DNA from 3 places in the Enterobacter sp. K510 genome. Region 3 is predicted to be linked to each of the others. Evidence: riboswitches for the same ligand, from Rfam matches in the RefSeq annotation. Region 3 holds a riboswitch; each other region holds the start of a gene.
What was found. Region 3 has a riboswitch for thiamine pyrophosphate ahead of thiM (hydroxyethylthiazole kinase). Riboswitches for the same ligand answer to the same signal wherever they lie in the genome.

Region 1 (6,357 bases), on a different contig from region 3:
TCATTTTTCCTCCTGAGTGTTTGGCTCCACAAGTGCGGCGGCGGCATTATGGAAAAGGGCGCGGAAGAAAAGCATGAAGGCGATCACGCAATGAATTTTTAACTCCAGTTTTTTAAATAAAATGGAGTTAATTCTTCACTTATGAATAAAAAATGTTGCGTCGTGGCTCATGGCAGAGTTACGGTGCGGCGATCCCCAGTAATGCCGAGGCGGGCGACTGCCCGCTCACCAGCGCCTGGGTGCTGCCGTCCCAGGCAATGCGCCCGTCGGCGATCACCAGCGAGCGCGGGGCGATGCGCAGCGCATCTTCCACACTGTGCGACACCATCAGCAGCGTCAGGTTCTGGCGCTGACACACCTCGTTAACCAGCGCCAGCATCTCCTGACGCAGCGCCGGGTCAAGGGCGGAAAACGGCTCATCAAGCAGCAATACGGGTTGTTCGCGTACCAGACAGCGCGCCAGCGCCACACGCTGACGTTGCCCGCCGGAGAGCTGATCTGGCAGACGATCGAGCAGCGATCCCAGCCCCATCTGTGCGGCAATGACCGCGAGAGTGGCGCGCTGGGTGTCGTTAAGTTTTAAGCCGGGATGCAGCCCCAGACCAATGTTCTGCCGCACCGTCAGATGGGTGAACAAATTGTTTTCCTGGAACAGCATCGACACCGGGCGGCTCGACGGTGGCGTACGCGTGTGATCCTCGTTTTCCAGCATGATCGAGCCGCTGTCCGGCTGTAAAAACCCGGCGATCAGATTCAACAGCGTGCTTTTCCCCGCGCCGCTCGGCCCGAGGATCGCCACCTGTTCACCCCGCTCGATATTCAGCGTAAAGCGCATGGGCAGGTGATGGTAAAGCCAGGTGGTATCAGTCAGTTTTAGCATGGCGACCCGGAAGTTTTTCAATCACGGTGAACAGGATAAAGCACAGCGCCAGCAGCAGCAGCGCCGTTACGGCCCCGTCCTGGCTGCGATAAGAGCCTATTTGCTGATAAAGGTAAAACGGCAGCGTGCGGAAATCGTCATTGCCGAACAGCGCCACGACGCCAAAATCGCCGATCGACAGCACACAGGCAAACGCCAGCGCCTGCGCCAGCGGACGTTTCAGCGCGCGCAGCTCCACCACGCGCAGCCGTTGCAGCCCTGCCATGCCGAGAGACTGGCACAGCAGCGTATAACGGGCGGCGACATCGCGCATCGGGTTTTCCAGCACTTTCAGCGCGTAGGGGATGGCCATCAGCGCGTTAGTAAAAATCACAATGCCGTCGGCAGAGTCCGGCAGGCCGGTGGCGTTGTTAAGCAGTAAAAAGAAGCCGGTCGCCAGCACGATGCCGGGCATTGCGAGGATCAACATGCCGGACAGCTCCAGCGCCTGCCCGGCGAAGGGTTGCTGGCGGGCGCGCAGTTCGCGGCTGCTCCACAGCAGCATCATGGTCAGGATCACACACAGCACCCCGGCGCACAGTGCGATGCGCAGCGAGGTCCAGGTCGCCTGCCACAGCACCGGCTGCGCCAGCACATCCAACAGGCTACGATTCAGCCCTTCGACCATCACGGCAATCAGCGGCGGCAGCAACAGCAACAGGGCCAGAACAATCAGCGTGCCATCGGCGAGGCGGCGCAACAGGCTGTCCTGCGGATCGCGCCAGCCGGTGAGGTGATTTGTGCCGACGGCAATGGCTTTGCTCAGCCGCTGGCTTAACAGCACCAGGCCGAGGCAGCAGATCATCTGCACCAGCGCCAGCAGCGCCGCACGGCCTGGTTCAAAGTCGTAACTCAGCGCCTGATAAATCGCCAGCTCAATGGTGGTGGCCTGCGGACCGCCACCCAGCGACAGCACCGTGGCAAAGCTGGCGAAACAGAGCATAAAGATCAGCGCCGCCACCGGCGGAATTTGCCGCCGCAGCCAGGGCCATTCAACAAAGCGGAAAAACGCCCAGCCGCGCATCCCGAGCTGGGCGGCAAGCTGGCGCTGCTCGCCGGGGATCTGCTCCAGTGCCTGTAACAGCAGGCGAGTCGCCATCGGCAGGTTAAAGAAGACGTGGGCCAGCAGGATCCCCTGCAGGCCGTAAGGCGAAAACGTCCAGTGCGATCCGAAAATCTGCGCCAGCCAGCCCTGACGACCATAGACGCTGAGAATGCCGAACACCGCCACCAGCACCGGCAAAATCAGCGTCATGGCGCACAGGCGTAACAGCATTTGCCGCCCAGGAAAGCGGCGGCGGTACAGGGCACGGGAAAGAAAGATTGCCGGGGCTACCGACAGCAGGGCGGACAAAAACGCCTGCCAGAACGAGAAGCGCACCACGTGCCACAGGTAGCTGTCCTGCAACAGCGCGGCAACGTCCGTTACTGGCGCATTCATCCACAGCGCAAAAAAAGCCGCCAGCGCCACCGCCACCATCAGCGTGGCTGCGGCGGCACCGGGCAGCAGCCAGCCAGGGATTAACGGCTGACGGCGCGTTGCCATGCACTGATCCAGTCGGCACGCTTCGCGGCAACATCCTGCGGGGAGTATTCCAGCGTGGTGGCCGGTTTCACCAGTTGGTCAAAGCCCGCGGGCAGCGCCACGCTGGTCACCGGATACATCCAGTTGCCGGTGGCGATGGTGTTCTGGAACGCCGGGGTCACCATAAATTTCAGGAACTTCTCTGCCAGCTCCGGCTGCTTGCTGGCGGCGGTGCGGGCGGCAACTTCCACCTGCAAATAGTGCCCTTCGCTGAAGCCCGCGGCGGCGTAGTTGTCTTTTTTCTCTTCGATGGCGTGATACGCCGGGGAGGTGGTGTAGCTCAGCACCAGGTCGCTTTCGCCTTTCAGGAACAGGCCGTAAGCCTCGCTCCAGCCTTTGGTGACGGTGACGGTTTTCGCGGCGAGTTTTTGCCAGGCGTCCGGCGTCTTATCGCCATAGACTTTTTGCATCCACAGCAGCAGGCCGAGGCCTGGCGTGCTGGTACGCGGGTCCTGGTAAATCACACGCCATTTCTGGTCGCTTTCCACCAGTTCTTTCAGGCTTTTCGGCGGATTTTTCAGTTTGTTTTTGTCATAAACGAAGGCGAAATAGCCGTAATCGAACGGCACAAAGGTGTCGTTTTTCCAGCCGCCCGGCACGTTCACTGCATCATTCGGGATGCCGCTTTTCGCAAACAGTTTAGTTTGCGTGGCCGCTTCCAGCAGGTTGTTATCCAGCCCCAGTACCACGTCGGCTTTGCTGTTTTTGCCTTCCATGCGCAGACGGTTGAGCAGCGAGACGCCATCTTCCAGCGCCACCAGCTTCAGCTCGCAGTTACAGTCCGCTTCAAAGGCTTTTTTAACTTTCGGGCCAGGGCCCCAGTCAGCGGCAAAGGAGTCGTAGGTGTAAACGGTAAGAACGGGTTTAGCAAAGGCGGGCGCGGCAATCAGCAGCAGGAACGGCAGACATTTTTTTAACACTTTGCACCTCAATAAAAGAGAGTGGCAAAGGACTTGAGCGGTAGCCTCAAATCCCTTCGCCGGCGTTATCCGGATCAGGTTCGACGGGTATTTTCTCAGCACACGCGTTTCGCGCAGCACCCCGTTGAGCACGGCGCTAGTGTAATGATTTTGTTGCCGGGCAGCAATGAGGGATGGTTGGGGGTATGAGGTGGGGTGACTGTTTTTGATATGTATTTACGAGCCTTCTCGCAAACCGTACTGCCAAATCCGCTTGCCGTTGATCGCGTCTGACAGTAGCATCTTCCCGCGCCTGCAAAATCAGGTGCCGGGATTGGTCTCCTGCATATCATACCTGCGACATATGACGCGTAAGCGTCTTTCTTATGTCGTGCGTTTGGCTACATCTCTATGGTGGGCTGGACGGGGGCGCTGCAAGGCGCGCCGGTGTCGGTATGGCCGGTAAGACCAACTCCGTTCAGTCCGCCACCCGTAAGATTGGTCTCTTCAGTGGCGGAATATACATTCACATACCGGAGGCTGCCCTTATGGCTACGACCCTCAACCAGACTCACCCGTTACTTACCGTTCCCTTCACCGCAGACACTGATTTCACCGTGCTGGCGGATCACTGCGAGCATTTTGCCGAAACGCTGATCGAAAGCGACGATCCGGCGCTGCGCCTCGCGATGTGCGGGCGTCTGAACGCCTGCCTGATGCTGCTGCAACCCACATTGAATGACGTCATTCCACCGCATCTGATCCCTCAATTCACGGTGGATACCCTGCCTGCGGAACCGCCGTGTTTCGAACCGGAATCTGATCTGATTTGTGAATACTGCCTGGCGTTAACGCGCCTGTTGAACAGCCAGTCGCTGCCGCCGGATATGGAGAAAACCCTGACCGGGTTGCTGTGTGAACTGGTGTGGTATTTCACCGATATTATGAAAGCGCCGCGCTGGGTGAAAGGGACAGACGCGTAGCCAGCCGCAACATCTTGCCGGGTGACACCTGTAGGCCCGGCAAGCCTGCGCCGCCGGGCAGGCTGCATCCTTCCCACACCTTTACGCCCGCCATTTCCTGCTGCCCTTTGTAAGATCTCTAACTAAAACTGCTGTCTCTGAGCGTTCAACTATACTGAGTAGTGCCGTTGTCATTTACGCAGGAGACTACGTGCAGATAATTACCTCATATTTACCTTACCGATGACCATCTGGAGAATAACATGCAAAAGAGCAAAACCTTGAAAGGACTGCTGGCCGTATCGGCAGTGGCTGCGATGTTCACCACGCTCGGCGTGCAAGCCCAGACACAGTCCAGCACTGCAACGAGTGACGCCACCAGCCAGACCGCATCGGGCGCTAAGCTCAGTTCCGGGGACGAAAAAGCGGTGAAGGATATGGCGCAGGCCAATATCAATGAAATCGCCGCCGCCAAGATTGCGCTGAGCAAAGCGCAAAGCAGCGACGTGAAAGCCTTCGCGCAGAAGATGGTCGACGATCATGGTGCGGCTCTGACCAAAGTCCAGACAGTCGCTCAGCAAAAAGGCGTCACGCTGCCGACGGAGCCGGATGCTGAGCATAAGGCTATGGCAGCGAAGCTGGAAAAAGCGAGCGGTGATGACTTTGACAAAATGTATATGGAAAACGCCGGTACTAAAGACCACAAGATGGTGCTGACGAAACTGCAAAGCGATGCGAAGATGATCAAAGATCCGGATGTGAAGGCGCTGGCTGACGCACATACGCCGGTCGTTGAGCAGCATCTGAAATCAGCCGAGCAGATGACTAAGTAAGCTGGTCGTTCGGTGGGCACAGGGCCCACCGACTTTTCCCTTATGGCTCCGGCGGCGCAAACCACGCCGATTTAAAGTCAAACCACCCCAGCGTATTCATGCGCAGGCCGCGCATACTGCGCTGACCGTTGATGGTCAGCCAGTGATGGATCAGCGGCACTATCGCGCGGTTCGCCATCAGCTGCTGGCACCAGTTCGCCAGATTCATTTCGCCTGCGCGCCAGTGCGCGGCATCCTGTTGCCAGTCGCGGGGAATGCACCGCTGGAGTAGCGGCACTTCGTATAAATGCGTGAACAGCGAAAAATCGAGCGGCAGCGTGAAGTTGGCGCTGTTCAGCCAGATATCGCTGGTCACTTCGCCGCTGTGCCACTCCTCGTACTCCACCTCCTGGATCTCCAGCCGCACATGGTGCTGTGCCAGCAGGGCGATCATCGAGCGGGCGATGACTTTGTGCTCCTGATGTTCCCGATAATAAGTAAGGGTGAGGGATTCCAGACCGGCGGGTTTTTCGATTTCACTGCCGCCGGGTCGCGCATGGTGCCAGCGCGGCAGCAGACCGTACGCCGGAAACCAGAAGCGCTGATAGTGCTCGTCGCCGTGATACAGCAGGCTGGCAGGGGAGAGCACATGGCTGATCCAGTCCCGCACCGCCGCATTGTTGCCCCTGGGCGTGCGGGCATCAAACAGCAGGTAATAGCAGCCCTCTTCAAGACGACTCTCGACGGCTTTTTCGCCCTCGCCGGGGCCTTCCAGCGTCAGGCCACCGCTGGGATCGTCGCTCACTTCCGGCAGCACCCAGACGTTCACTTCGTCAATCAACGCGCGAAAGCCAAAGTAGTCGTCAAAAGCCTGGATCTTCAGCTGGCTGCTGTTGTTACGGGTGACGGCATAGGGGCCGGTGCCGACCGGCAGGCTGGCGAAGTTGCTCATCGACTCCCATTCGTGGGGCAGGATCATCGACTGCACATGGCCCAGCAGCCAGGGCAGCCAGCTGTCCGGCTCAGAGAGGTGAATGTCCAGCGTCCAGGGCGTGGGAGAGACGATCTGCATGATGTGCGAATAGAGCGGAAAGGCGTTGATACGCTCAAGGGAGGTGATGACGTCGCGCATCTCCAGTTCGCGCCCGTGGTGAAAATGGATGCCGGGCCGCAGATAAAA
Region 2 (6,357 bases), on a different contig from region 3:
AATATCGCTTCTTCGGCATTCTTTGCCCCGGAAGTATTAGGCAACAGCGTCACCCCGGCCTCCAGCAACGGCGCCAGCAGGTCATCGCTGCGCTGGCGCAAATCGACGCGCTTCATCGCCAGGGTGACCAGCTGGCTACCGGAGGCGCGTATCGCGTTCATCATCAGCGCGGGTGAGGCGAATTTCCCCGTCCCGGTAAAAAGGTGCGAAGTAAAGGTTTTATCAGCAATGCGTAACATATCAGCCTCCGGCGATGACCTGAAAAAGCAGGATCCGATCGCCGTCCTGCAACAGTTGTTGATCCCAGCGATCCCGGGGAAGGATGTGCTGATTGAGCGCCAGCGCCATGCCCGGCGTCAGCTGATTAAGCTGCGTCAGCAGGGCGCTGACGGTCAGCGCGTCGGCGCACTGCATCGGCTCATCATTAAACAGAATGCGCATGCAGACCTCCGCACGCCGGACAGAGTGCCGACCGCTGAAGGGTGATGGTGCGCCAGTGATGGTTGCGGGCATCGAACAGCCGCAGTTCACCCTGCGCGGGCGCTATGCCGGTTAACAGCTTGATGGTTTCCAGCGCCTGCAGGCTGCCCATCACGCCCACCACCGGGCCGATGACGCCCGCCGTGCGGCAGTTGCGTTCAGGCTCAACGTCATCCGGCCACAGGCAGCGATAACAGCCCTGTGTCCAGGGCGGCGTCAGCACCATTAACTGCCCGCCAAAGCCCACCGCGCTTGCGCTGACGAGCGGCGTATTGTTCGCCACGCAGGCGGCATTAATCGCCTGGCGGGTGGTCATGTTATCGCTGCAATCCAGCACCACATCGGCACGGGCCACTTCCTGATGCAGCGCATCGCCTGCTAAACGCTGATTCAGGGCGATCAGTTCAGTGTCCGGATTGAGCTGCTGTAGGCGCTGCGCCGCGGCCTGTGATTTGGGGCGATTAATATCCTCTGTGGTGAAGAGGATTTGCCGTTGCAGATTACTGAGGTGCACCGCGTCGTCATCGGCGAGCGCCAGCGTTCCCACGCCTGCCGCCGCCAGATACAGCGCCGCCGGAGAGCCGAGCCCGCCAAGCCCGACAATCAGCACCCGGCTGGCAAGCAATTTTTGCTGCCCGTCAATGGCGATGTCTTCCAGCAGGATCTGGCGGCTGTAGCGCATGAAATCATTGTCATTCATCGCCCACCCCCGCCAGATCCAGCAACTGCCGGGTTGCCGCCTGCCAGTCATCGGCAGCGGTGATGGCGCTGACCACCGCGATGCTGCCCACGCCGGTCGCCAGTACCGCAGGCGCGCGTTCAGTGCTGATACCGCCGATGGCGACCGTCGGATAATCTTTCAGCCGGACGATATGCTGCGCCAGCTGTGCCAGCCCCTGCGGGGCAGAAGGCATCTGTTTGGTTTGCGTCGGGAAGACATGGCCGAGGGCGATATAGGACGGTTTTGCCGCCAGCGCGACGTCGATTTCCATATCGTCGTGGGTCGATACGCCAAGGCGTAAACCTGCCGCGCGGATCGCCGTCAAATCGGTGTCCTGTAAATCCTCCTGCCCGAGGTGCACGCCGTAAGCGCCATGCTTGATCGCCAGCCGCCAGTAATCGTTGATAAACAGCCGCGCCTGATAGCGGCGGCCAAGGGCGATAGCGGCGATAACATCGGCTTCCACCTCGTCATCGCGCTTATCCTTGATGCGCAGTTGCAGGGTGCGCACCCCGGCGCCGAGCAGACGCTCGATCCAGACCACGCTGTCCACCACGGGATAAAGTCCGAGCCGGAAGGGTACCGGCGGAAAATCAGGCTGGTACATTACGCCTCCTCCTGCCGGAGATAGATTTCGCCGCCCCGGGCGCGGAAGTCGTTCGATTTATCTGCCATGCCGGCGTCAACCGCCTGCTGTGCCGCAAAGTCGCGCACTTCCTGGCTGATCTTCATCGAGCAGAATTTCGGGCCGCACATCGAACAGAAGTGCGCTACTTTGCCGGACTCCTGCGGCAGCGTCTCATCGTGATAAGCGCGGGCGGTGAAGGGATCGAGCGCAAGGTTAAACTGATCTTCCCAGCGGAATTCAAAGCGCGCTTTGGACATGGCGTTATCGCGGATCTGCGCCCCCGGATGGCCTTTGGCTAAATCGGCGGCGTGAGCGGCGATCTTATAGGTGATTAATCCCTGTTTGACGTCCTCTTTGTTCGGCAGGCCAAGGTGCTCTTTTGGCGTTACGTAACAGAGCATTGCGCAGCCAAACCAGCCGATCATCGCCGCGCCAATGCCGGAGGTGAAATGGTCGTAGCCCGGCGCAATATCGGTGGTCAGCGGGCCGAGGGTGTAGAAAGGCGCTTCGTGGCAGTGCTCCAGCTGCTCGGTCATATTGCGGCGGATCATATGCATCGGCACATGGCCGGGGCCTTCAATCATCACCTGCACGTCGTACTCCCAGGCGATTTTCGTCAGCTCGCCAAGGGTGTGCAGTTCCGCAAACTGCGCCTCGTCGTTGGCGTCCTGAATGGAACCGGGACGCAGACCGTCCCCCAGCGACAGGGAAACGTCATAGGCCGCGCAGATTTCGCAGATGTCGCGGAAACGTTCGTAAAGGAAATTTTCCTGATGATGGGACAGGCACCATTTCGCCATGATCGAGCCGCCACGGGAGACGATACCCGTCAGACGTTTTGCCGTCATCGGCACATAACGCAGCAGCACACCGGCGTGAATAGTGAAGTAATCGACGCCCTGTTCCGCCTGCTCCAGCAGCGTTTCGCGGAATACTTCCCAGCTTAAGTTTTCCGCAATGCCGTTAACCTTCTCCAGCGCCTGATAAACCGGCACTGTGCCGATGGGCACCGGGCTGTTACGCAAAATCCACTCGCGGGTTTCATGGATATTACGGCCGGTGGAGAGATCCATCACGGTATCAGCCCCCCAACGCGTGGCCCACACCAGCTTTTCCACTTCCTCTTCGATGGAGGAGCTGACCGCCGAATTGCCAATATTGGCGTTTACTTTCACCAGAAAATTACGGCCAATGATCATCGGCTCGGATTCCGGATGGTTAATATTGGCGGGAATAATGGCGCGCCCGGCGGCCACTTCATCGCGTACAAATTCAGGGGTGATGTTTTCCGGCAGGCGCGCGCCAAAGCCTTCGCCAGTATGCTGCTGGCGCAGGACATCAGCGCGAATGCGCTCGCGGCCCATGTTTTCACGGATGGCGATAAATTCCATCTCCGGCGTGACAATCCCCTGGCGGGCATAGTGCAACTGGGTCACGCACTGGCCTGCCGTCGCGCCACGCGCCGCAATCCATGGACTTCGTAGCCTGGTCAGCCCCTGCCGGACGTTAATAGTAATGGCGGGATCGCCGTACGGACCGGAGGTGTCATACACGGGGATCGCTTCGTTTTCTTCAAAACGTGGCGCGTCTTTAGTGCCGCCGACTGGCGTCGGGCTGAGCTGAATTTCACGCATGGGCACGCGAATGTCCGGCTGTGAACCCTGAATATAGATGCGTCGGGAGCCGGGGAAGACAGTACCTTCCAGAGTATCGATAAAGCGCTGGGCGTGTTCGCGTTGCTGGCGACGTGTTGGTTTAGTGGCAGACATAGCTCATTCCATAAAAGTAAGGACGTGGCTTGTCAGAATGACGGATGAAGCAAGAGGGCGATCGCCGGATGCAGCGATGCCATGCAGATGAACTCTTGTTCCCTTCGCAGGTACTAACCTGATCAGGTTCCGCGGATCCCGAATTAACGGTCTCAGCCGGTACTGTCGTACGCGGCACTCCGACAAGAAATAATTTCCCGTTATACGGGAAAGCTAAAATAAATTACGTGTTACTGCCGCAGAACTCAAGCAGGACGAGCCATATCTCTCTCGTTATTGGCTACTGCCTCGTCGTTGGCGCTTTCAGAAAGGTTGAAGTCGAACGCCAGAACGATTAATTGATCTTCAAGAGTAAAGCGTTGCGCCAGCGCTTCGCCAATGCCGGACAGCGCATGCTGGAATTCAATGCAGTTGCTGTCATCAATGGCATTTTCCAGGCTGGAATCATAATAATTCATGATCTGCTGCGTGTTCGCTTCCAGCAGAGGATAGATCTGCGTGGCGGCGAAAAGTGGGCTGGTCCCTTCCATTTCGCTGATAATGCGCTCATAAATACTAAAATGACCAGCGGAAAGATAATCGACCAGGCTATGGCAAAAATCATCCAGCGCTTTTTCATCAAGTTCTGTAAAGGATTCTCTGCCAGGTTTAATGCCGACCAGATCGTAATAAGCAACAAGCAGATGCTTACGGACATGTAACCAATGGTCGACAAGTTTATTACTTCCTCCCACTCGCTCTGTCAGGCTTTGTAGCTGGTTTAGCATGATCAACTCCGTAATATTAAGATTAAAAAATACTTACCCAAAATTTGTAAAAATGATGTTACCAACATGCCAGTGTCGCTAAGGTAGTGCAACAGATTATGGAACGTGTCATCGAATTAACCGATCAGGGCTGGTGGATTGTCAGCCATGAACAAAAATTATGGCTGCCCGCTGGAGAATTACCACATGGCGAGGCAGGAAATTTCGATCTTGTGGGCCAGCGCGGTTTAACCATCGGCGAATGGCAGGGCGAGCCGGTGTGGCTGGTGCGTCAGAATCGTCGTCAGGATATGTCGTCCGTGCGGCAATTGGTGGACCAGGATGTCGGACTGTTCCAGCTCGCCGGGCGCGGCGTACAGCTGGCGGAGTTTTACCGCTCGCACCAGTTTTGCGGTTACTGCGGTCATACCATGCACACCAGTAAAAGCGAATGGGCAATGCTGTGCGGCAACTGTCGGGAACGTTACTACCCGCAAATCGCGCCGTGCATCATTGTCGCCATCCGCCGTGAAGACAAAATCCTGCTGGCCCAGCACACGCGCCATCGCAACGGCATCTATACCGTGCTGGCCGGTTTTGTGGAGGTGGGCGAGACGCTGGAGCAGGCGGTCGCCCGCGAAGTCATGGAAGAGAGCGCCATCCGCGTGAAAAATCTGCGCTACGTTACCTCGCAACCCTGGCCGTTCCCGCAATCGCTGATGACCGCCTTTATGGCCGAATATGACGGCGGTGAAATCAACATCGACCCTAACGAACTGCTGGACGCGGGCTGGTATCGCTATGATGCGCTGCCGCTGTTACCGCCGCCAGGCACAGTCGCGCGCCGTTTGATCGAGGACACCGTGGCTTTGTGTCGGGCAGAGTATGAGTGACATGTTACAATGTCGGTCTGACGCATTGAGGAACTGCAAAATGACCGAACTGAAAAACGATCGTTACCTGCGCGCGCTCCAGCGCCTGCCGGTGGATGTCACCCCGGTATGGATGATGAGACAGGCTGGCCGCTACTTGCCGGAGTACAAAGCCACCCGCGCGCAAGCCGGTGACTTTATGTCGCTGTGTAAAAATGCGGAGCTGGCGTGCGAAGTCACCCTGCAACCGCTGCGCCGTTTCCCGCTTGATGCGGCGATCCTTTTTTCGGACATTCTGACCATCCCCGATGCGATGGGTCTGGGCCTCTACTTTGAAGCCGGCGAAGGCCCGCGTTTTACCTCGCCCATCACCTGTAAAGCCGACGTCGAAAAACTGCCGGTGCCGGATCCGGAAGATGAACTGGGTTACGTGATGAACGCGGTGCGCACCATCCGCCGCGAACTGAAAGGCGAAGTGCCGCTGATTGGCTTCTCCGGCAGCCCGTGGACGCTGGCGACCTACATGGTGGAAGGCGGCAGCAGCAAAGCCTTTACGCTGATCAAAAAAATGATGTACGCCGAGCCGCTGACCTTGCATGCGCTGCTCGATAAGCTGGCGAAAAGCGTCACGCTCTATCTCAACGCGCAGATCCGCGCGGGCGCGCAGTCGGTGATGATTTTCGATACCTGGGGCGGCGTGCTGACCGGGCGCGATTATCAGCAATTCTCTCTCTATTACATGCATAAAATTGTCGATGGCCTGCTGCGTGAAAACGAAGGCCGCCGCGTGCCGGTAACGCTCTTTACCAAAGGCGGCGGTCAGTGGCTGGAAGCGATGGCGGAAACCGGCTGCGATGCGCTGGGTCTCGACTGGACTATCGATATTGCCGATGCGCGTCGTCGCGTCGGTCATAAAGTCGCGTTGCAGGGCAACATGGACCCGTCCATGCTTTATGCACAGCCTGCACGCATTGAAGAGGAAGTGGCGACTATCCTGGCTGGCTTTGGTCAGGGGGAAGGCCACGTGTTTAACCTCGGTCACGGTATCCATCAGGATGTTCCTCCGGAGCATGCAGGTGCTTTTGTGGAGGCGGTACACCGTCTTTCACAGCCCTATCATCAATAAGGAGCAGGTATGGAT
Region 3 (6,357 bases):
GAGGAATTACTCCTCGCATACAAAGACGTATAAATCGCTGCGACAGGTACTGATACTGTACTCAATGGGCCGGTTTTGTTGATCAAGCGCCACCTGGCTTATCACCAGAACCGGCACCATGTTTTCCAGCTGAATATGCGTCTGAAATTCAGCGTCCGGCATCCGGGCGCTGACCCGCGATTTTGTGCGCTGGGGATAGATGCGCTGGCTGCGGAAATAGTCATACAGCGAAACGCCAATGGCATCCACATCCTTGATGAGCGGCGCGGGCACCCAGGATTCTTCAATGGACACGGCGTCCTCATCCACATAGCGAATGCGCTTAAGCAGAAACACGTCGGAATCGGTGTCGATGGCGAGTTTTTCCGCCACCTCCGCCGGGCAGGGAACAATGCGTTTGTTCACCCACAGGGTATCCGGCTTCTTACCGCGCAGCACCACCTGCTGGGAAAATCCCCGCGCTTCTTTCAGTGAATATTCGAAGATGTTGTTGATTTGCGTGCCGTAGCCACGTGAACGCGTGACCACGCCTTCATCCTCCAGCATCTGCATCGCCTTGCGCACGGTAATGCGCGAAATCCCCGTTAATCCGCTGAAATCGCGCTCGCCCGGCAGAATATTGCCGTGGGCCAGCAGCCCGCTCCGCACGGCGTCTTTCACCGTCCCGGCAAACTTCAGGTACAACGGCATGTTGTCCGCGGCGGCAATCCGCTCTTTCAGTTGTTCGATTAACTGGATATGCGCTTGTTCCATTTCGGGTATCCTGGCAAAAAAGTCCGGTGGTTATACTACCACCACTCATGGAAATGATGCACCGGCCCGATCCCCTCCCCCACTTCCAGCGTGTCGGCCTGCGCCAGCGCGGCGCTGAGCCAGCCTTTGGCATGCTCCACCGTGGTCGCCCAGTCTGTATGGCGCGGGCGCAGCGCCGCCAGCGCCGCCGACAGGGTACAGCCGGTGCCGTGAGTATTTTTGGTGTGAATACGCGGTGCGGTAAAACGCGTCGCCCCGTCGCGGGTAAACAGCCAGTCCGGGCTTTCGGCATCCTCCAGATGACCACCTTTCATCAGCACCGCTTCACAGCCGAGCGCCAGCAACGCGCGGCCCTGCTCGTGCATCTCCTGCTCGTTGCGGGCGTGAGGGGCGTCCAGCAGCGCGGCGGCTTCCGGCAGGTTGGGCGTGATCAGCGACACCTGCGGCAACAGATGCCGACGCAGGGCGTCAACGGCACCGGGGGAGAGCAGCGCATCGCCGCTTTTGGCGAGCATTACCGTGTCCAGCACCACATTCTGCACCTGATAACGCCGCAGCCGCTCCGCCACGGCTTCGACAATGTCAGTTTCGGCAAGCATACCGATTTTGGTGGTGTCGATACGGACATCGCTGAACACCGAGTCCAGCTGTGCGGCGACAAACTCCGGTTCGATGCGGTACACCGACTGCACGCCGCGGGTATTCTGCGCCACCAGCGCGGTAATAACTGAACAGCCATAGGCGCCCAGCGCCGAGAAGGTTTTCAGATCTGCCTGGATACCCGCGCCGCCACTGGGATCGGTACCTGCAATGGTCAGGGCATTGATACGTTTCATGCCAGCGCCTCCCCGTCCAGACGATACAGCGCATCGAGAAACGCCGGGATAAACGACCCCGGCCCCTGACTGGCAGCGACGGCACGGCTGCCCGCCTGCGCCATAATGCCGCAGGCCGCCGCCACATTAGTCAGGCGATCCCCCGGCAGCGCACAGCTGGCAGCCACCACCGCCGAGAGCGCGCAACCGGTGCCGACCACCCGCGTCATCAAAGGATCGCCCCCCGGCACCGCGAGCACACGCTTGCCGTCGGTGATGTGATCCACCTCCCCGCTCACCGCCACCACCGCCCCGCTCTGCCGTGCCAGCGCCACGGCGGCAGGCAGCGCCGCGTGAATGGTATCTGTGGTATCGACGCCGCGACCGCCCGCCTGCATGCCCGCCAGCGCGAGGATCTCCGACGCATTGCCGCGAATAGCCGCCGGGCGCAGGATCAGCAGTTCCCGGCAAAAATCGGTGCGGAACGTCAGGCCGCCAACCGCCACGGGATCGAGCGTCCAGGGTTTTCCCGCCTCGCGGGCGCTGTTAATGGCCGCGTGCATGGCTCCGGCGCGATCTGCCGTCAGGGTGCCAACGTTAACCAGCAGCGCATCGGCGATAGCGCTGAACTGCACGGCCTCTTCCGGCTCGATTACCATCGCCGGGGACGCGCCGAGCGCCAGCAAAACGTTAGCGGTAAAGCTCTGCACCACGTCGTTAGTCATACAGTGGACAAGGGGGGAATGGCGGCGGAAGTGTTGTAACAGAGTGGCGATATGCGCCGGATTTAGCAGGTCAGGTTGCATTTTTTGCTCCTGCCAGACTGCGAAGAAGGGACGCCGGCAGAGGCATCTGACTTCCCTACGCTGGCATTATCCAGATCAGGTGGTACGGGTATTTCTCAGCCTTCACGCAGAAGGGCACCCCGAGTCATTTGAATCAAAATCAATTATTTACAGTTAACACTGCAACAGAATTTAGTGTAGCCGCGGGCTGTTATCGGGCACAAGGAATTTCATAAAGTTTCTGCCGTCCGGCTATTAGCCTGCTTAAGGTATTCGTGCTTAGTGTGATCTGGATCAACATTTACAAATCTTGACAGGAGGATAGTAACGGCGCTGAACTAATGCGTCTCTTTTATAGATACAATCTTTACTATTCACGAAGTCAATCAATATGAAAATCTCTACTCTCGCCGCGGTCGTATTAGCGGCAATTGCCTTTAACGCAGCGGCAAATGAAAGCGTTTCCATTATGAACAATCGCCTTTCAAGCGCCATGCAGGATCAAGCCAATAACCATAATGATGCAACAGCAAGCCGTGTACATGATGCGTACAACGCGGTTAAGCAAGCTGAAAATGGTTCAATGGATAACTCGCACATGGGGAGCACGACGCAGTCTGCACCAACCGCAGCCAGCTATGGTTTTAACGCGTACTCCGGATACTCAACCCGCCCCGGCACCTTCGCGCCAACGGCAGACGATCGCAATAATCATATTCCGGACGCCATACCCTCTGTGAAAACAGATGGCGTTCCGCAGGCAACGCCGCAGCGCGTGCCCGGTTTGCAGCTGACTCCGAAAGCGGTTGAACAACGTACGCCTGTGCTGAATCTTACGCCTGCAGCCATTGCGCAGAAAACACCGCAACTTACCAACGCTGTGCCCACACAGCTCACGCCACAGCGCGTGCCCGCTTTGCAGCTGACTCCGAAAGCGGTTGAACAACGTACGCCTGTGCTGAATCTCACGCCTGCAGCCATTGCACAGAAAACACCGCAACTCACCAACGCTGTGCCCACGCAGCTCACGCCGCAGCGCGTGCCCGCTTTGCAGCTGACTCCGAAAGCGGTTGAACAACGTACGCCTGTGCTGAATCTTACGCCTGCAGCCATTGCGCAGAAAACACCGCAACTCACCAACGCTGTGCCCACGCAGCTCACGCCGCAGCGCGTGCCCGGTTTGCAGCTGACTCCGAAAGCGGTTGAACAACGTACGCCTGTGCTGAATCTTACGCCTGCGGCCATTGCACAGAAAACACCGCAACTTACCAACGCTGTGCCCACGCAACTCACGCCGCAGCGCGTGCCTGGCGCTATTCCGGCACAGCTTTATCAAAAAGTGCCTGTTGCCAATTTACAGGCGCCGGGCACGCTAACGCCTGTAGCTACCTATTCTGCACCCGCGCAGGCAATCAGCTATAGCGGTGCTTCTCGCCGACCGGGCACTTATCAACCTTCTGTGACCGCTCCCGCCATGGTGAAAGGTATTATGCAGTCTCCTGCAGTCGCCACACCTGAGCAGGTTGACAGCATTAATGTCAGCGTTAACAGCCTGAAACCAGATACACAGGTTAACGTCACTGTCGAAGGCAAAACCTTCACCACAACGGCGGGCGCTATTGCTAAGGTCGATCCTCAGGCGCAAATTAGCGTGCCACATATGCCGGTACTGGTTCGCACCCAATATAACGGGGCTAATCACGGTAACAATGGCGCACGGAAAGGCGAGTCTAATGGTCGCGGTGCAGATAATGCCCATTCCCATGCCTTTGGCGGACATGGCTATGGTCATGATAATAGCCGATCAGAAGGCTTCGGCGGCCATTCGCATTTTCATTAATAACCTTAGTCTGTATTTGATAAGAATACAGCAAATTACCGGGTTGATTCATAATAATCAACCTGCTCAATATAAAAAATGCTCAAATACATTTTATGTAGCGCCCTGCTCTATCTGTCCTGTTTTGTCATTGGTTTTACAGGCGGCATGGAGTATATAAAAATATTTACCGACTCATGTGATATTTATAAAATAAGCGATAGCAATAATGAAAAAGTTAATGATGATAGCAATCATAACTGGATTAGTCACTTCTAATGCCTATGCCATAAATGCCAGCTTTCGTAAGCAACTTGAAAAATCAGGCTGCACACAAGTTACTGAAGCTAATGGTACATGTGACATAAATAAAACAAAGGCACAAAACAAGAAAAGTAAAAGCGAGGGGACTCAGAAAATCAGTAATAAATAATTAACGTCACTGCCGCCCATTCTGCACAACGGGCGGCAGTGACAGCTTGCCGCAAAAGTTTTACTTATGCCCACGCCCCGCCGATTAAACTTACTTAATGCGAAGTGAAAATTTCTCACTTTGTCACCCTCTCTTACACGCCAGCATGATTAATGTAGATGTTTATCAAACACTTAAATTTAATATTTACTTACCTGACTAAGCGTTCCGCATCCGGTTAGCTCATTTTTTAATCAAATCCTGAAATCTCATACAAGAGATATTCTGCCTGCCATGCAAAATGAAGTTCGACTACAGACGCATTAACTTTTGGGCAGGAGAGAACCGTGAGTATCGAAGAAAAAATTGAAAATCATATACGTCAGTTTCCGGTATCGCTGGTGAATTACCTTAAAAGCGATTACCAGGAAGATCTGATGGTGGTGATAGATGATTTGCTGCCGCATGACGTTCGTGAAGGGATGGAAACGGAAGCGCGCCGCCTGTTGAGTGAAGAAGCATTACGGCGTGAAGTGATAATTGCCCAGAGCGGCAATACGCCGCGCGCTTACGACAGCGTTGGACGGAATGTCATCCGCGAACAGGGGGAATATATTCCCGCGTTTTTTGACAGCCCAAGCATTCTCAATTTTTTCAGCCGCATTACCGGCGAAACGCTTTATCGGGTGCCTTACGCCCCGGAAGAATTCATTATTAATTCACAAAACAAAACCGGCGACACCCACGGCTGGCACTGGGATGACTACTCCTACGCCTTAGTCTGGGTGATCGACGAGCCGGATGTATTCGCCGGCGCGCGCGTGGAGTTTATTCCCCGTGTCCCCTGGAAAAAAACCGCCACCCGGGAATGGATAAAAGATGTGCTGACGGAAAACACCATACGTAGCCGCCATGTCTCGCAGGGACAATGTTATCTGCTGCGCGCCAGAGATGCGTTACACCGTATTTCCCCGTTAACCAGCGCGTCCCGCAGAACCGTGATCGTCTTCACTTATGCGAACGATTTAGATCTTAACGATCCTGAACTTACCCATGACTCCATGGAAACTATTTATCCGCAGGACACTCAGGCGCAGCTGTAAATAATAACGAAGAAGGAAGACACCATGAGTATTAATGAATGTGCGGGCGGGATGAATGACCAGGGCGGATTCCCGGTATTTTTTACTGAAATCTCTGACGATCTGGGTCGCTATGATGAATATACCGACGCCGCCCGGGCAATTTCACAGGCTTTTCCTCCGGCTTCTTATCCCGCCGCGCTCGATATTTGCTGCGGCATTGGCAAGATGAGTAAAGCGCTCCATGAGTGTGGCTATCGCGTCACGGGACTGGATTTATCCGCCGCGCAGCTGGAGATTGCCCGTCAGATTTCCCCTGGCCCGCACTATATCCGCGCCGACATGGCAACGCTGCCTGCCGGAGAGTTTGATTTATTACTGAACGTTTATACCAGCTTTGGTTATTACCAGAGCGAAGAAGAAGATCTCAACGTGCTGCCCGCCTGGTTCGCCGCGCTGAAGCCCGGCGGCGTGCTGATCATGGAACTCGCCGACATGGATCGGGCGCGTAACCGTATCGATACCTCAGGTCTGCTGGTACGTCACCATAACGGCGTACAGGAGACATTAACCATGGACTGGGAAAAACGCATTCTTACCGTTGCCTATGAAAAAAATAACAGTCAGTGGACCTGCTTAACGCGCCTGTATGAAAAAGAGTATTTGCGGGAGGCGTTACTGGCCGCCGGGT

Region 1: another riboswitch for thiamine pyrophosphate. It lies ahead of thiB (thiamine ABC transporter substrate binding subunit); the one in region 3 lies ahead of thiM (hydroxyethylthiazole kinase).
Region 2: another riboswitch for thiamine pyrophosphate. It lies ahead of thiC (phosphomethylpyrimidine synthase ThiC); the one in region 3 lies ahead of thiM (hydroxyethylthiazole kinase).

Annotation. Positions count from the first base shown of each region.
Region 1 is NZ_JBNRLQ010000006.1:142,556-148,912, reverse strand. It holds gene ACQUTD_RS12215 (PTS sugar transporter subunit IIC) at 1-4, opposite strand, end outside; gene thiQ (thiamine ABC transporter ATP-binding protein ThiQ) at 179-880, opposite strand; gene thiP (thiamine/thiamine pyrophosphate ABC transporter permease ThiP) at 864-2,465, opposite strand; gene thiB (thiamine ABC transporter substrate binding subunit) at 2,441-3,424, opposite strand; TPP riboswitch at 3,458-3,558, opposite strand; gene ACQUTD_RS12195 (hypothetical protein) at 3,952-4,386, shown strand; gene ACQUTD_RS12190 (DUF4142 domain-containing protein) at 4,629-5,198, shown strand; gene sgrR (HTH-type transcriptional regulator SgrR) at 5,239-6,357, opposite strand, start outside.
Region 2 is NZ_JBNRLQ010000018.1:5,701-12,057, reverse strand. It holds gene thiG (thiazole synthase) at 1-239, opposite strand, end outside; gene thiS (sulfur carrier protein ThiS) at 241-441, opposite strand; gene ACQUTD_RS21395 (molybdopterin-synthase adenylyltransferase MoeB) at 425-1,180, opposite strand; gene thiE (thiamine phosphate synthase) at 1,173-1,808, opposite strand; gene thiC (phosphomethylpyrimidine synthase ThiC) at 1,808-3,598, opposite strand; TPP riboswitch at 3,681-3,790, opposite strand; gene rsd (sigma D regulator) at 3,844-4,365, opposite strand; gene nudC (NAD(+) diphosphatase) at 4,464-5,237, shown strand; gene hemE (uroporphyrinogen decarboxylase) at 5,278-6,342, shown strand; gene nfi (deoxyribonuclease V) at 6,352-6,357, shown strand, end outside.
Region 3 is NZ_JBNRLQ010000002.1:120,455-126,811, reverse strand. It holds gene ACQUTD_RS03125 (PfkB family carbohydrate kinase) at 1-33, shown strand, start outside; gene ACQUTD_RS03120 (GntR family transcriptional regulator) at 7-753, opposite strand; gene thiD (bifunctional hydroxymethylpyrimidine kinase/phosphomethylpyrimidine kinase) at 789-1,589, opposite strand; gene thiM (hydroxyethylthiazole kinase) at 1,586-2,374, opposite strand; TPP riboswitch at 2,410-2,506, opposite strand; gene ACQUTD_RS03105 (hypothetical protein) at 2,745-4,193, shown strand; gene ACQUTD_RS03100 (hypothetical protein) at 4,402-4,605, shown strand; gene ACQUTD_RS03095 (HalD/BesD family halogenase) at 4,932-5,687, shown strand; gene ACQUTD_RS03090 (methyltransferase domain-containing protein) at 5,712-6,357, shown strand, end outside.